2 regions of the Pseudoalteromonas sp. 2CM36K genome follow, and region 1 is predicted to be linked to the other one. Evidence: predicted binding sites of a transcription regulator. Region 1 holds the regulator's gene; the other holds the start of a gene.
The links. The regulator MetJ, encoded in region 1, represses methionine synthesis genes. The targets are predictions, from matches to a motif close to TAGACGTCTAGACGTCTA.
Positions count from the first base shown of each region.

Region 2: metK (methionine adenosyltransferase) is a predicted target of MetJ. The motif match lies at 4,138-4,155, and genes of this name have one in related genera.

Region 1 covers NZ_JALNTK010000008.1:77,675-83,678, reverse strand. The annotation lists gene priA (primosomal protein N') at 1-2,059, opposite strand, end outside; gene rpmE (50S ribosomal protein L31) at 2,290-2,505, shown strand; gene MTN97_RS06860 (malic enzyme-like NAD(P)-binding protein) at 3,030-4,271, shown strand; gene metJ (met regulon transcriptional regulator MetJ) at 4,342-4,662, opposite strand; gene metB (cystathionine gamma-synthase) at 4,861-6,004, shown strand, end outside.
Region 2 covers NZ_JALNTK010000009.1:81,532-87,535, reverse strand. The annotation lists gene serA (phosphoglycerate dehydrogenase) at 1-868, opposite strand, end outside; gene rpiA (ribose-5-phosphate isomerase RpiA) at 878-1,531, opposite strand; gene MTN97_RS07530 (5-formyltetrahydrofolate cyclo-ligase) at 1,585-2,181, opposite strand; gene MTN97_RS07525 (hypothetical protein) at 2,200-2,745, opposite strand; gene metK (methionine adenosyltransferase) at 2,885-4,036, opposite strand; gene tkt (transketolase) at 4,302-6,004, shown strand, end outside.

The sequences.
Region 1 (6,004 bases):
TATGTAATTGAAAACGATACATTCCCGCAATTTTTTCTAAAGGCGCGGGGATCGGTCCGAGCAATTGTATACCAGATACCCCATTGACAGGAACCAAATCCGTTAGAAAGTCGACGACTTGCTTTATGTTATGCCCTTGTGCGCGAACAATTGCCATACTCGTAATAGGTGGCAACTGTGCATCACTTCGCTCAGTGAGTGCAAAGCGGGCAAAATCTTGATAGCCATTATTAACTAAGTCTTGTAATAAGGGGTGCTCAGGAAAGTGCGTTTGTAATAATACTTCACCGGGTTCGCCAGAACGTCCCGCGCGTCCTGCAACTTGTGTTACTAATTGTGCTAAATGCTCAGTAGCCCTAAAGTCACACGAATACAAACCACTATCGACATCTAAAATAAGTACTAGGCTAACATCAGCAAAATGGTGGCCTTTTGCCAGCATTTGCGTACCAACTAAAATACGTGCGCCGCCTTGGTTTATTTCATCCAGTGCTTTTTCAAGGCTACCTTTACGCCGAGTTGAGTCACGGTCGATACGGCTGATCGGGGTGTCTGCAAATTCACTACTTAAAAACTCTTCTATTTGCTCGGTGCCTTTGCCGTTAGGAAATATTTGCGTACTGCCACAGTCAGGGCATTGATGCGGTACATGATATTGATCGCCACAATGGTGGCAAATCATTTGGCCTATTGCCTTATGGAAAGTCGCACTGGTGCTGCATCGGCTACATTCACTCAACCAACCACATTCATGACAAATCAAGGTAGGAGAAAACCCACGGCGATTTAAAAATACCATCACCTGCTTTCCTCTATTTAGGTGCTGGCGCATTATTGCAAGACTGGCATGCGCAATACCGGCTCGATCAGGCTGACCTTTCATGTCGAGCAGCTTAAACTGATTATCGGTGGCGGTTTGCGCGCGCTCACTTAATGTGAGTAACTGGTATTTGTTATTAATTGCTTTATGCAGTGTTTCTAATGCCGGCGTGGCGCTACCTAAAATAAGTGGAATTTGATGCTGATAGGCACGATACGCAGCTAAATCACGGGCATGATAGCGTAAAGTGTCTTGTTGTTTAAATGAGGCATCATGCTCCTCATCAACCACAATCATCCCGAGCTTTAAAAATGGCAGAAAAATACTCGAACGGGTGCCTATAACAATGGCACAACTGCCTTTTTCACAAAAGCGCCATGTTTGTAGACGTTCGTTATCGGTTAATGCCGAGTGCCATAACATAATAGGGGTGTCAGGAAAGCGACGTCTAAAACGATTGACCGTTTGAGGCGTTAGCCCTATTTCAGGAACAAGCACTAGCGCCTGTTCGCCACGTTTTAATACTTCTTCTAGGCATTGTAGGTAAACTTCGGTTTTTCCGCTGCCAGTGACACCTTCTAGCAAAAAGCTCTTAAACCCAGTACTTTGATTAATTGCAGTGCAGGCAATGGCTTGCTCTTTATTCAAACGAGGTTTGCTGCCAACCGTTGGCGAGGTATGTTGCCATTGATTGTCGTGTTCAATGGTTTGAATTATTAGCTCTTTATCTAAAAGGGTATCAATGGTTTTTTTATTAAACCCGAGGGCTTTGAGTTCGGTTAATGATGATTTACCGGATGCTGATAATTGCTTAAGCAGATTAAGCTGTGTTTTAGCTTTTAAAGACGGTAAAAGTGCCCCCTTTTCGCTTAATGTCACCATGTTTATACTGGTTTTATCAGGGCACTCACCTTGGCGCAGTGCACTGGGCAATGCAATATGAATAGTTTCACCGAGTGGATAGCAATAATAACGCGCTGTAAACTTCAGTAGCTCTAAATGCTGCGCAGATAACACCGGTGAGTCGTCAATAACTTCAATAATAGATTTTATTTTGCCTTCGGGGACTGCTGTATCCGCTTTTAAGCTAAGAATAACCGCTACTTTACGTTGATTGCCAAAAGGGACTAACGCGCGCATACCAGGCTGTAATTGAGTCAGCGGTACTAATTGCTCATCCACTTTATAATCAAAGGTGCGAGGCAAGGGGACTTTTATTGCAACTTCAGCAAAATGCATAACAACTCAACCAATTAACGTAATGGTTTAATGTACTAAAAATAGCATTAAAAGCCTACCGACAAATCAGTAATGAATAGGTGTTTGCCGAGTTTTTAGCAAAAAGGGTAATTAAAGCTTGTGTGCGTGCGGGTTGTTGGATAAAATTCGCGACCAATAAATTTGTTTTAACGACGTATGGTGCCAGACTTCGGGTTTGGAGAGCGATGCGGCCTTAACTAGAGGTTCCTATGAAAGAAGGTATTCACCCTAAGTACGAAGTAATTTCTGCAACTTGTTCATGCGGAAACAAATTCGAAACTCGTTCTACTCTGTGTAAAGACATTCACTTAGACGTATGTTCTGCGTGTCACCCGTTTTACACTGGTAAGCAAAAGATTTTAGACACTGGCGGCCGTGTTGATCGCTTCAACAAGCGCTTCGGTGCACTTAGCAGCAAAAAATAATTTTTTGTTTCTATGTAAAAAAAGCACCTTAGGGTGCTTTTTTTGTGGCCAAAATTTACTTTCCTATCTGCTTTCTTAGCAATTTTGTATTTATTTTTTTTGCATAACTATTTCCTGTTCTTATTCTGAGTATGCATAAACATTTGCAGACAAAACAGCCAATATTCTCTATATTTTTATTTGTTAAACTTTAAAGATGGTACTCAAATGCAGGTAACGTGAGGTTATTTGTGTTTAAAGTTAAATAAAATTCGGTATTTCACTATTTTAATTTAAGACTAAAAAATACGCTTTATAAAAATAGAACAAGGGCAAAAAGTACCTGTGTTTTTCATTTTTATGACGAATTTATATTTTAAAAATGTCAGGATAATCTAGGGAAGTTGCTGATAAATCACTTAAAATTAACAGTTCTAGCATATAACAGGATAGACCTGATATTGCTTGGAATTTAAAAATAATAAAGGTATCGTAGATTAAAACTACCTCTCACTTTAACTTAAATTGCAGGATATAATCGCGTTATGTCAGATTTTCGTGAACAAGCACTACATTACCATGCCCATCCCGTTCCAGGTAAAATCAGTATTGAGCTGACCAAGCCCGCTGAGACGGTTAAAGACCTCGCGCTCGCATACAGCCCCGGTGTCGCAGAACCTGTTCGTGAAATTGCCGCTGATCCAGCAAATGCCTACAAATATACTGGTAAAGGAAATATGGTTGCGGTTATTACTAACGGCACCGCAATTTTAGGCTTAGGTAATTTAGGTCCACTCGCTTCAAAACCCGTTATGGAAGGTAAAGCGCTACTATTTAAGCGTTTTGCAGGGTTAGACTCTATAGATATTGAAGTTAAGCACCGTACTACCGAAGACTTTATTAACACGGTGGCTAATATTGCCGACACCTTTGGTGGAATTAATTTAGAAGATATTAAAGCGCCAGAGTGTTTTGAAATAGAAAAAGCGCTTATAGAGCGTTGTAGCATTCCTGTTTTTCATGATGATCAGCATGGTACGGCTATTGTAACGGCTGCGGGTATGCTAAACGCGCTGGAAGTACAGGGCAAAGCAATTGAAGATGCAATTATTGTATGTTTAGGTGCCGGCGCTGCAGCTGTTGCCTGTATGGAGCTTTTAATTAAGTGTGGCGCGTTGCGTGAACATATTTATATGTTAGATCGCAAAGGAGTTATTCATACGCGTCGTGATGACTTGAATGAATATAAGCAATTATTTGCAAACAATACCGATAAACGTACTTTACAAGATGTAATTGAAGATGCCGATGTGTTTGTGGGTGTATCGGGCCCTAATTTATTAGCCCCTGAAGATTTAAAATTAATGGCTGATAGACCCGTGGTATTTGCTTGTTCAAACCCCGATCCTGAAATCGATCCGCAATTAGCACACGCTGCACGTAACGATTTAATTATGGCTACAGGTCGCTCTGATTATCCGAATCAAGTTAATAACGTATTGTGTTTTCCGTTTATTTTCCGTGGTGCGTTAGATGTACGTGCCAGTGAAATAAACGACGAGATGAAAATTGCTGCTGTGGAAGCAATTCGCAGTATTGCTAAAGAGCCCGTGCCGACTGAAGTGCTTACTGCCGCAGGCATCGACAAATTAGAGTTTGGTGCTAAATATATTATACCAAAACCAATGGATCCACGTTTGTTACCACGCATAGCTAAAGCGGTTGCGCAGGCGGCGGTAGACTCTGGTGTGGCACAAATTGATATGCCAGAAAACTACATGGCGTAATTGTTACGTGTAAATTAGCGCAAAAAAAACCTCAGCATTTGCTGAGGTTTTTTTTTGTATAAAGACCCTTCTAGTCTTCATTTAAAATAGGCACTTCTAGTCCCATTTCTTGCATTATTTTCTTCACTTCTTCAGGTACTTTTTCTGCGTTATCTTTACGCAAATCATCATCATTAGGCAGCGGTTGCCCGGTAAACGCATGCAAAAACGCTTCGCATAAAAGCTCGCTATTTGTTGCATGACGTAAGTTGTTTATTTGACGACGAGTACGTTCATCAGTTAATACTTTTAATACATTTAGCGGGATCGAAACGGTGATCTTCTTTACTTGTTCGGATTTTTTCCCGTGTTCTGCGTATGGGTGAATATATTCACCATTCCATTTAGCCATAAGATGTATCGTTGCCTCAGATTATAAATTGCTCACACAGCATCAAAGCGTGTAAATATGCGTGAAATTCTATCGGTTTAAAAAAGATAGTCAAATACTAGTTATTTAGCTATCTAGACATTTAAATGTTTTGACATCTTAAATTGCATGCGCTACCTTTTAGACGTCTAAACATCCAAACCAGTAAAGGTAGCGAAAATGAGTGAAAAAAATAAGGCAACAATTGCTGTTCGTAGTGGAATAGAAGCCGACAAGCAGCATGGTGCGGTTGTTCCACCGCTTTATTTATCAACAACTTACTCATTTGCTGACTTTGATACAAAGCGCCAATATGATTATGGCCGCAGTGGTAACCCTAATCGTGACATTTTGGCTGAGGCGCTCACGGAGCTTGAAGGTGGCGCTAAAGGCATTATTACCGCAACAGGCATGGCAGCCGTTCACCTAACAACACAATTACTTAATAGTGACGATACGTTAGTGATCCCTCATGACTGTTATGGGGGCAGCTATCGCTTATTTACTTCGCTAGAAAAGCGCGGCTTATTAAAACTAGAAGTGGTCGATTTTACCAAAAGCGACAGTTTGACACGCATCCTTGCTATTAAACCTAAGCTGATTTGGATTGAAACACCTAGCAATCCTATTTTACGCTTAACAGATATTAAAGCGGTAACTGATACAGCTAAACAGTGTGGTGCACTCGTTGCCGCCGACAACACATTTTTATCGCCAGCATTACAAAACCCGATTAAGTTTGGCGCTGATATTGTGGTGCACTCAACCACAAAATATATCAATGGCCATTCAGACGTTGTTGGTGGCGCGGTTATCGCAGCGACTGCTGAGTTAGGTGAAGAGTTAGCGTGGTGGGCAAATAACATTGGCATCACCGGCGCGCCATTTGATAGCTATTTAACTCTCAGAGGCTTACGTACTTTAAACGTGCGTTTAAGGCAACACCAAGAAAATGCACTCGCCATTGCACAGTATTTAGAACGTTCCCAGTTTGTTGCCCAAGTTTACTACCCAGGTCTTGAATCACACTCTCAACATGCGCTAGCTAAGGCGCAGCAGCTTGGCTTTGGTGCTATGGTTAGTTTTGATATAAAAGGCGATATAAACGATGCTGCAGCGTTTTTAACGCGCTTAAATGAATTTAGCTTAGCGGAATCATTAGGTGGAGTAGAAAGTTTGATTTGTCACCCTGCGACTATGACCCACGCCGGCATGGACGCAACCGCGCGTGCAGAAGCCGGAGTAGGCGACACGCTTATTCGTATCTCGGTGGGTATTGAAGATGTAAATGATTTACTCGCTGACTTAGACAGGGTATTTAATT
Region 2 (6,004 bases), on a different contig from region 1:
TTAAAATAACGTTGTCGAATTCACGCAGTGGCGAGATAAATTCTTCATCGTTAGATTTAGGTTCAACTGGGAATACGTCAATTGCTGCGCCGCTGAGTTTTTTCTCTGTTAGCGCTTCTGCTAGGGCGTCAATATCAACGACAGTTCCACGTGAAGCGTTAATTAAAATAGAGCCTTGCTTCATTACCGCCAATTCAGCCGTGCCAATCAGGTTTTTAGTTTGCGGTGTTTCAGGTACGTGCAAGCTAATAATATCAGCGCGTTGCAATAGCTGCGTTAAGTTATGTACTTGTGTCGCATTACCTAAAGACAGTTTGTCTTCAATGTCGTAATACTCCACGTTCATACCAATATTTTCAGCCATAATGCCCAACTGAGTACCAATGTGACCGTAGCCAATAATACCTAAGGTTTTACCGCGCGCTTCAAACGAGCCATTGGCTGTTTTTAACCAGCCACCACGGTGCGCAGCGGCATTTCGCTGTGGAATACCACGTAATAAAAGCAGTATTTCACCTAGTACAAGTTCAGCAACTGAACGAGTATTAGAAAATGGAGCGTTAAATACGGCAATACCGCGTTCACGTGCTGCGTTTAAATCTACTTGGTTGGTGCCAATACAAAAACAACCGATAGCAACCAGTTTTTCAGCTGCATTTAATACCGATTCATTAATATGAGTACGAGAACGCAGCCCCACAAAGTGCACATCTTTAATGCGCTCAATAAGCTCGTCCTCAGGTAGCGATGTTTTAACGTAGTCGATATTGCTATAACCGTTACGTTTTAGCGTTTCAACAGCGCTTTGATGAACACCTTCAAGCAAGAGAATTTTAATTTTGTCTTTTGCTAACGATACCTTACTCATAACCATATCCTATTTAATTTGTGGCCCATTTTTTGTGCCGATAATCACTTTATCAGCACCGCGCTCTGCAAATAGGCCGTTGGTGACTACGCCAACAATTTGATTTATTTGTGTTTCAAGCTGTTTAGCATGGGTAATTTTTAAATTATGTACATCTAAAATAACGTTGCCGTTATCGGTTACAACACCTTGGCGATACACAGGGTCGCCACCAAGTTTTAATAATTCGCGGGCAACATAGCTGCGCGCCATCGGAATAACTTCAACCGGAAGAGGGAAATCCCCTAAGGTATCGACTAGTTTGGTGTCATCAACAATACACACAAACTGTTTAGCCACTGCCGCTACTATTTTTTCACGGGTGAGCGCTGCACCACCGCCTTTAATCATTTCGTTTAGAGCGTTAATTTCATCTGCGCCATCAACGTACACATCCAGAGCATCAACATCATTTAGCTCAAATACTTCTATACCAAGTTCTTTTAAACGTGCTGTAGACGCTTCTGAACTAGATACTGCACCAACGATGGTGTCTTTTACTGTGCCTAAAGCATCAATAAAATGATTAACGGTTGAGCCTGTACCAACACCCACTATGGTGTTTTCTTTTACAAACTCGAGTGCAGCCCATGCAGCTGCTTTTTTTAATTCATCTTGTGTCATTGCTATGTGCTCATTTATGTCAAAAATAGACTGTTAGTTTACAAGATTAATTGTTACCAACAGTAGGTTTTATTGGGTGTAATAATAGTTTTAAGAGGCACATCCCACGATTCAATTGGGAGCTTATCTACTTGTTGGCATTCGTGTGCTAGGCCAATAAGTTGTGGTTGTTGCCAATCTTGTTCGTATAAACGTGCCAAGGTTCTATCGTAAAACCCACCCCCCATTCCAAGGCGATTACCAAATTTATCAAATGCAACAAGTGGCATAAGTAGATAATCAAGCGCTGGCAATGGGCATATTTGAGAGCAGTTCAGCTTAGGCTCCAAGATACCATAGCGATTTGCCCTCATGGGTGAGTTTTTTTCATATCGTTGAAATAGTAAATTAGCCCCGTTGAAAGGGTGAATTACAGGTAAGTAAACATGCTGTTCAGTGCTCCATAATTCATTAATTAACAATGAGGTATCTAATTCACCATCATTGCTTAAATAAAGAGCGATATGGCTTTTTTTGGCCGAGTTCATGCTTTTTAAATATTGAATAAAATTCACTTTAAGCGAGTGGGCCGCTATTTCTTGCTGGTTTTTTGATAGGTTATTACGTGCTTTACGAATATCGTGTCTTATTTGTGCGCGATTATTGCTCATTAAATATCTAAACCATAATTAAAAAGAGAATAAGTTCGGAAACATTAAATACACAGCAAGCACAATAAGTAATATTACAACTGTGGTAATCAGTGAATATAAAACAAGGTTACTGCGTTTTTTGGGTGTTGTAGAGAGTGGCTCATCTAGCATTAAATCGTCATCTTGCCATGGTTCGTCATTTTCATCAGACAGAGATAACTCAACCTCGGGGAGACGTTGCTCAAGATCCTCAAGTTTCTCTTCAAGACGAATTAAGCTACTAGTAATGTAATCTAGGGCATCAAATAAGCGCTGATCTCGCTGGCTGTCGTGCGCTTTTTGAGAAGTAGCTTGTGTAGGGGCTGTTTGCTGAAGTTTGCTTTTGATCCCCAGCGTTAAAAGTAACTTGGCTTGCTTAAGGGCTTTCTCTTTGTTGCTAGGAGCAAACAGCAGCTTGCCATTAAAAAATGCCGCCACCTTTTCAGGTGAGGTTTTTAGTTTTTCTGTCAGTGCATTGGTCACTGCTTGGCTGTCTGCGCCTTCTGCAAGTCCTACAAATATAACACGAAAATTGTCGGCCATTTTTTATCCCTAACACGCTTTATTGTATAAGTAGAGTATATACCTAAAATGTTAAACAGTTCGAGACTGTTTTATGACTAACTTAATACACATAGCAAAACGGCCCTAAAAAGGGCCGTTTTAATATTAGCTAGGTGGCTTACAGGCCAGCTGCTGCGCGAAGTGCGTCTGCTTTATCTGTGCGTTCCCATGGGAATTCATCACGGCCAAAGTGGCCGTAAGCCGCTGTTGGAAGATAAATAGGGCGCTCAAGATCAAGCATTTGAATTAGGCCGTAAGGGCGTAAGTCAAAGTGTTCACGAATAAGTTCGATTAAACGCGCTTCTTCTAATTTACCAGTACCAAATGTTTCAACACTGATAGAAGTAGGCTCTGCAACGCCGATAGCGTAAGAAACCTGAAGTTCACACTTGTCAGCAAGGCCAGCAGCAACAATGTTTTTAGCAACATAACGTGCAGCATAAGCCGCTGAGCGGTCAACTTTTGATGGATCTTTACCAGAGAAAGCACCACCACCGTGACGAGCCATGCCACCGTAAGTATCTACAATGATTTTACGACCAGTTAAACCACAGTCACCCATTGGTCCACCAATTACAAAACGGCCAGTTGGGTTAATAAAGAATTTAGTGGCACTAGTAATAAGCTCAGCAGGAAGTACTGGCTTAATAATCGTTTCCATTACCGCTTCTACTAAATCACTTTGCGATACATCTTCGCTGTGCTGAGTAGAAAGTACAACAGCATCAATGCCTACTGGCTTGCCATTTTCGTATGCAAATGTAACTTGTGATTTTGCATCTGGACGTAACCAGTTAAGCTCGCCACTTTTACGAACCTCAGCTTGGCGTTGTACTAAACGGTGAGAATAAGTAATTGGAGCAGGCATTAATACTTCAGTTTCGTTACATGCGTAACCAAACATTAGGCCTTGGTCGCCAGCGCCTTGCTCTTCTGGACTTGTACGGTCAACACCTTGGTTAATGTCAGGAGACTGTTTACCAATCGTGTTTAAAATTGCACACGAATCGGCATCAAAGCCCATATCTGAGTGTGTGTAACCAATTTCACGTACTGTTTTACGTGTAATTTCTTCGATATCAACCCATGCGCTAGTCGTTATTTCACCACCAACCATAACCATACCGGTTTTAACGTAAGTTTCACACGCTACACGGGCATGAGAGTCTTGCTCTAGGATAGCATCAAGTACCGCATCAGAAATTTGATCGGCGATTTTATCCGGATGACCTTCAGAAACAGATTCAGAAGTAAATAAATGTTTTGCCATTGTAATTATGCTCACAAATATTGCGCTTCACAAACGTCGGTATTAGCGCTAAAAAATTAAGGCGCGTATTTTATCTAAAACAAATGAACTTGCATAGTTTTTTTACGCCTAGACGTCTAAATAAAATATCTAATAGTAAATGGTTCTTAAAAAATATTCATAATGCCCTATTTTTATGGGTTTTTAATTGCACACAGCCCCCACAATAAGTAAGAATGGGGATAAATAAATACCCGCGCAAATACATATAAAGGTAGGAGAATTCATGCCATCTCGCAAAGAACTTGCAAATGCTATTCGCGTCTTGTCAATGGACGCAGTACAAAAGGCCAAATCTGGTCACCCTGGAGCCCCTATGGGCATGGCTGATATCGCAGAAGTATTATGGCGCGATTATCTAAAACATAACCCAACAAATCCAGAGTGGGCTGACCGAGATCGATTTATACTCTCAAATGGTCACGGTTCAATGCTAATTTATTCTCTACTGCATTTAAGTGGTTATGACTTGTCACTGGACGAAATTAAAAACTTCCGCCAAATGCATTCTAAAACACCAGGCCATCCAGAATATGGATACGCGCCAGGAATTGAGACCACTACGGGCCCATTAGGTCAAGGGATCACAAATGCGGTAGGTATGGCGATTGCTGAAAAAGCATTAGCAGCGCAGTTTAACCGTGAAGGCCACGACATTGTTGATCACCACACGTACGCGTTTATGGGTGATGGCTGTTTAATGGAAGGCATTTCTCATGAAGCATGCTCACTAGCCGGTACATTAGGCCTAGGCAAGTTAGTGGCATTTTGGGATGACAACGGCATTTCAATCGACGGTGAAGTTGAAGGTTGGTTTAGTGATGATACCCCAGCACGTTTTAAAGCATACGGCTGGCATGTAATTAGTGACGTTGATGGCCATGATAGCGATGCAGTAAGTGCAGCAATTGCAGAAGCTAAAAGCGTGACTGATAAGCCAACATTAATTTGTTGTAAAACTATTATTGGTTACGGCTCACCTAATAAGTCAGGTAGCCACGATTGTCACGGTGCACCGCTTGGTGATGACGAAATTAAAGCGTCTCGCGAGTTTTTAGGTTGGACGGGCGATGCATTTGAAATCCCTGAAGATATTTATGCACAGTGGGATAACAAAGAAAAAGGCCAACAGCTTGAAGCAAGCTGGAACGAAAAATTTGCCGCCTACGAGCAAGCATACCCAGAACTCGCTGCTGAATACAAACGCCGTACACATTCAGAATTACCCGCTGACTGGGCTGAAAAATCACAAGCGTACATTGAAGAGCTGCAAGCAAACCCAGCAAACCCAGCATCACGTAAAGCGTCGCAAAATGCATTAAATGCGTTTGGCCCGTTACTACCTGAATTTATGGGTGGCTCTGCCGATTTAGCGGGTTCAAACTTAACAATTTGGGATGGCTCTAAAGGCTTAACTGCTGATGATGCAAGTGGTAACTACATTTACTACGGTGTACGTGAGTTTGGTATGTCGGCCATTATGAACGGTATTGCACTGCATAAAGGCTTTATTCCTTACGGCGCAACGTTCTTAATGTTTATGGAATACGCACGCAACGCGGTACGTATGGCTGCATTAATGAAGCAACCAAGCATTTTTGTATACACGCACGATTCAATTGGTTTAGGTGAAGATGGTCCAACTCACCAACCAGTAGAGCAAATTGCCAGCATGCGTTTAACGCCTAACCTTTACAACTGGCGGCCATGTGACCAAGTTGAGTCAGCAATTGCATGGCAACAAGCTATTGAACGTAAAGACGGTCCTACATCATTAATCTTTACTCGCCAAGGCTTAGAGCAGCAAGCTCGTGATGCCCAGCAATTAAGCGACGTTAAAAAGGGTGGTTACATCCTAAGTTGTGACGGCAATCCAGAGCTTATTTTGATTGCAACGGGTTCTGAAGTACAGCTAGCGCAAGACTCTGC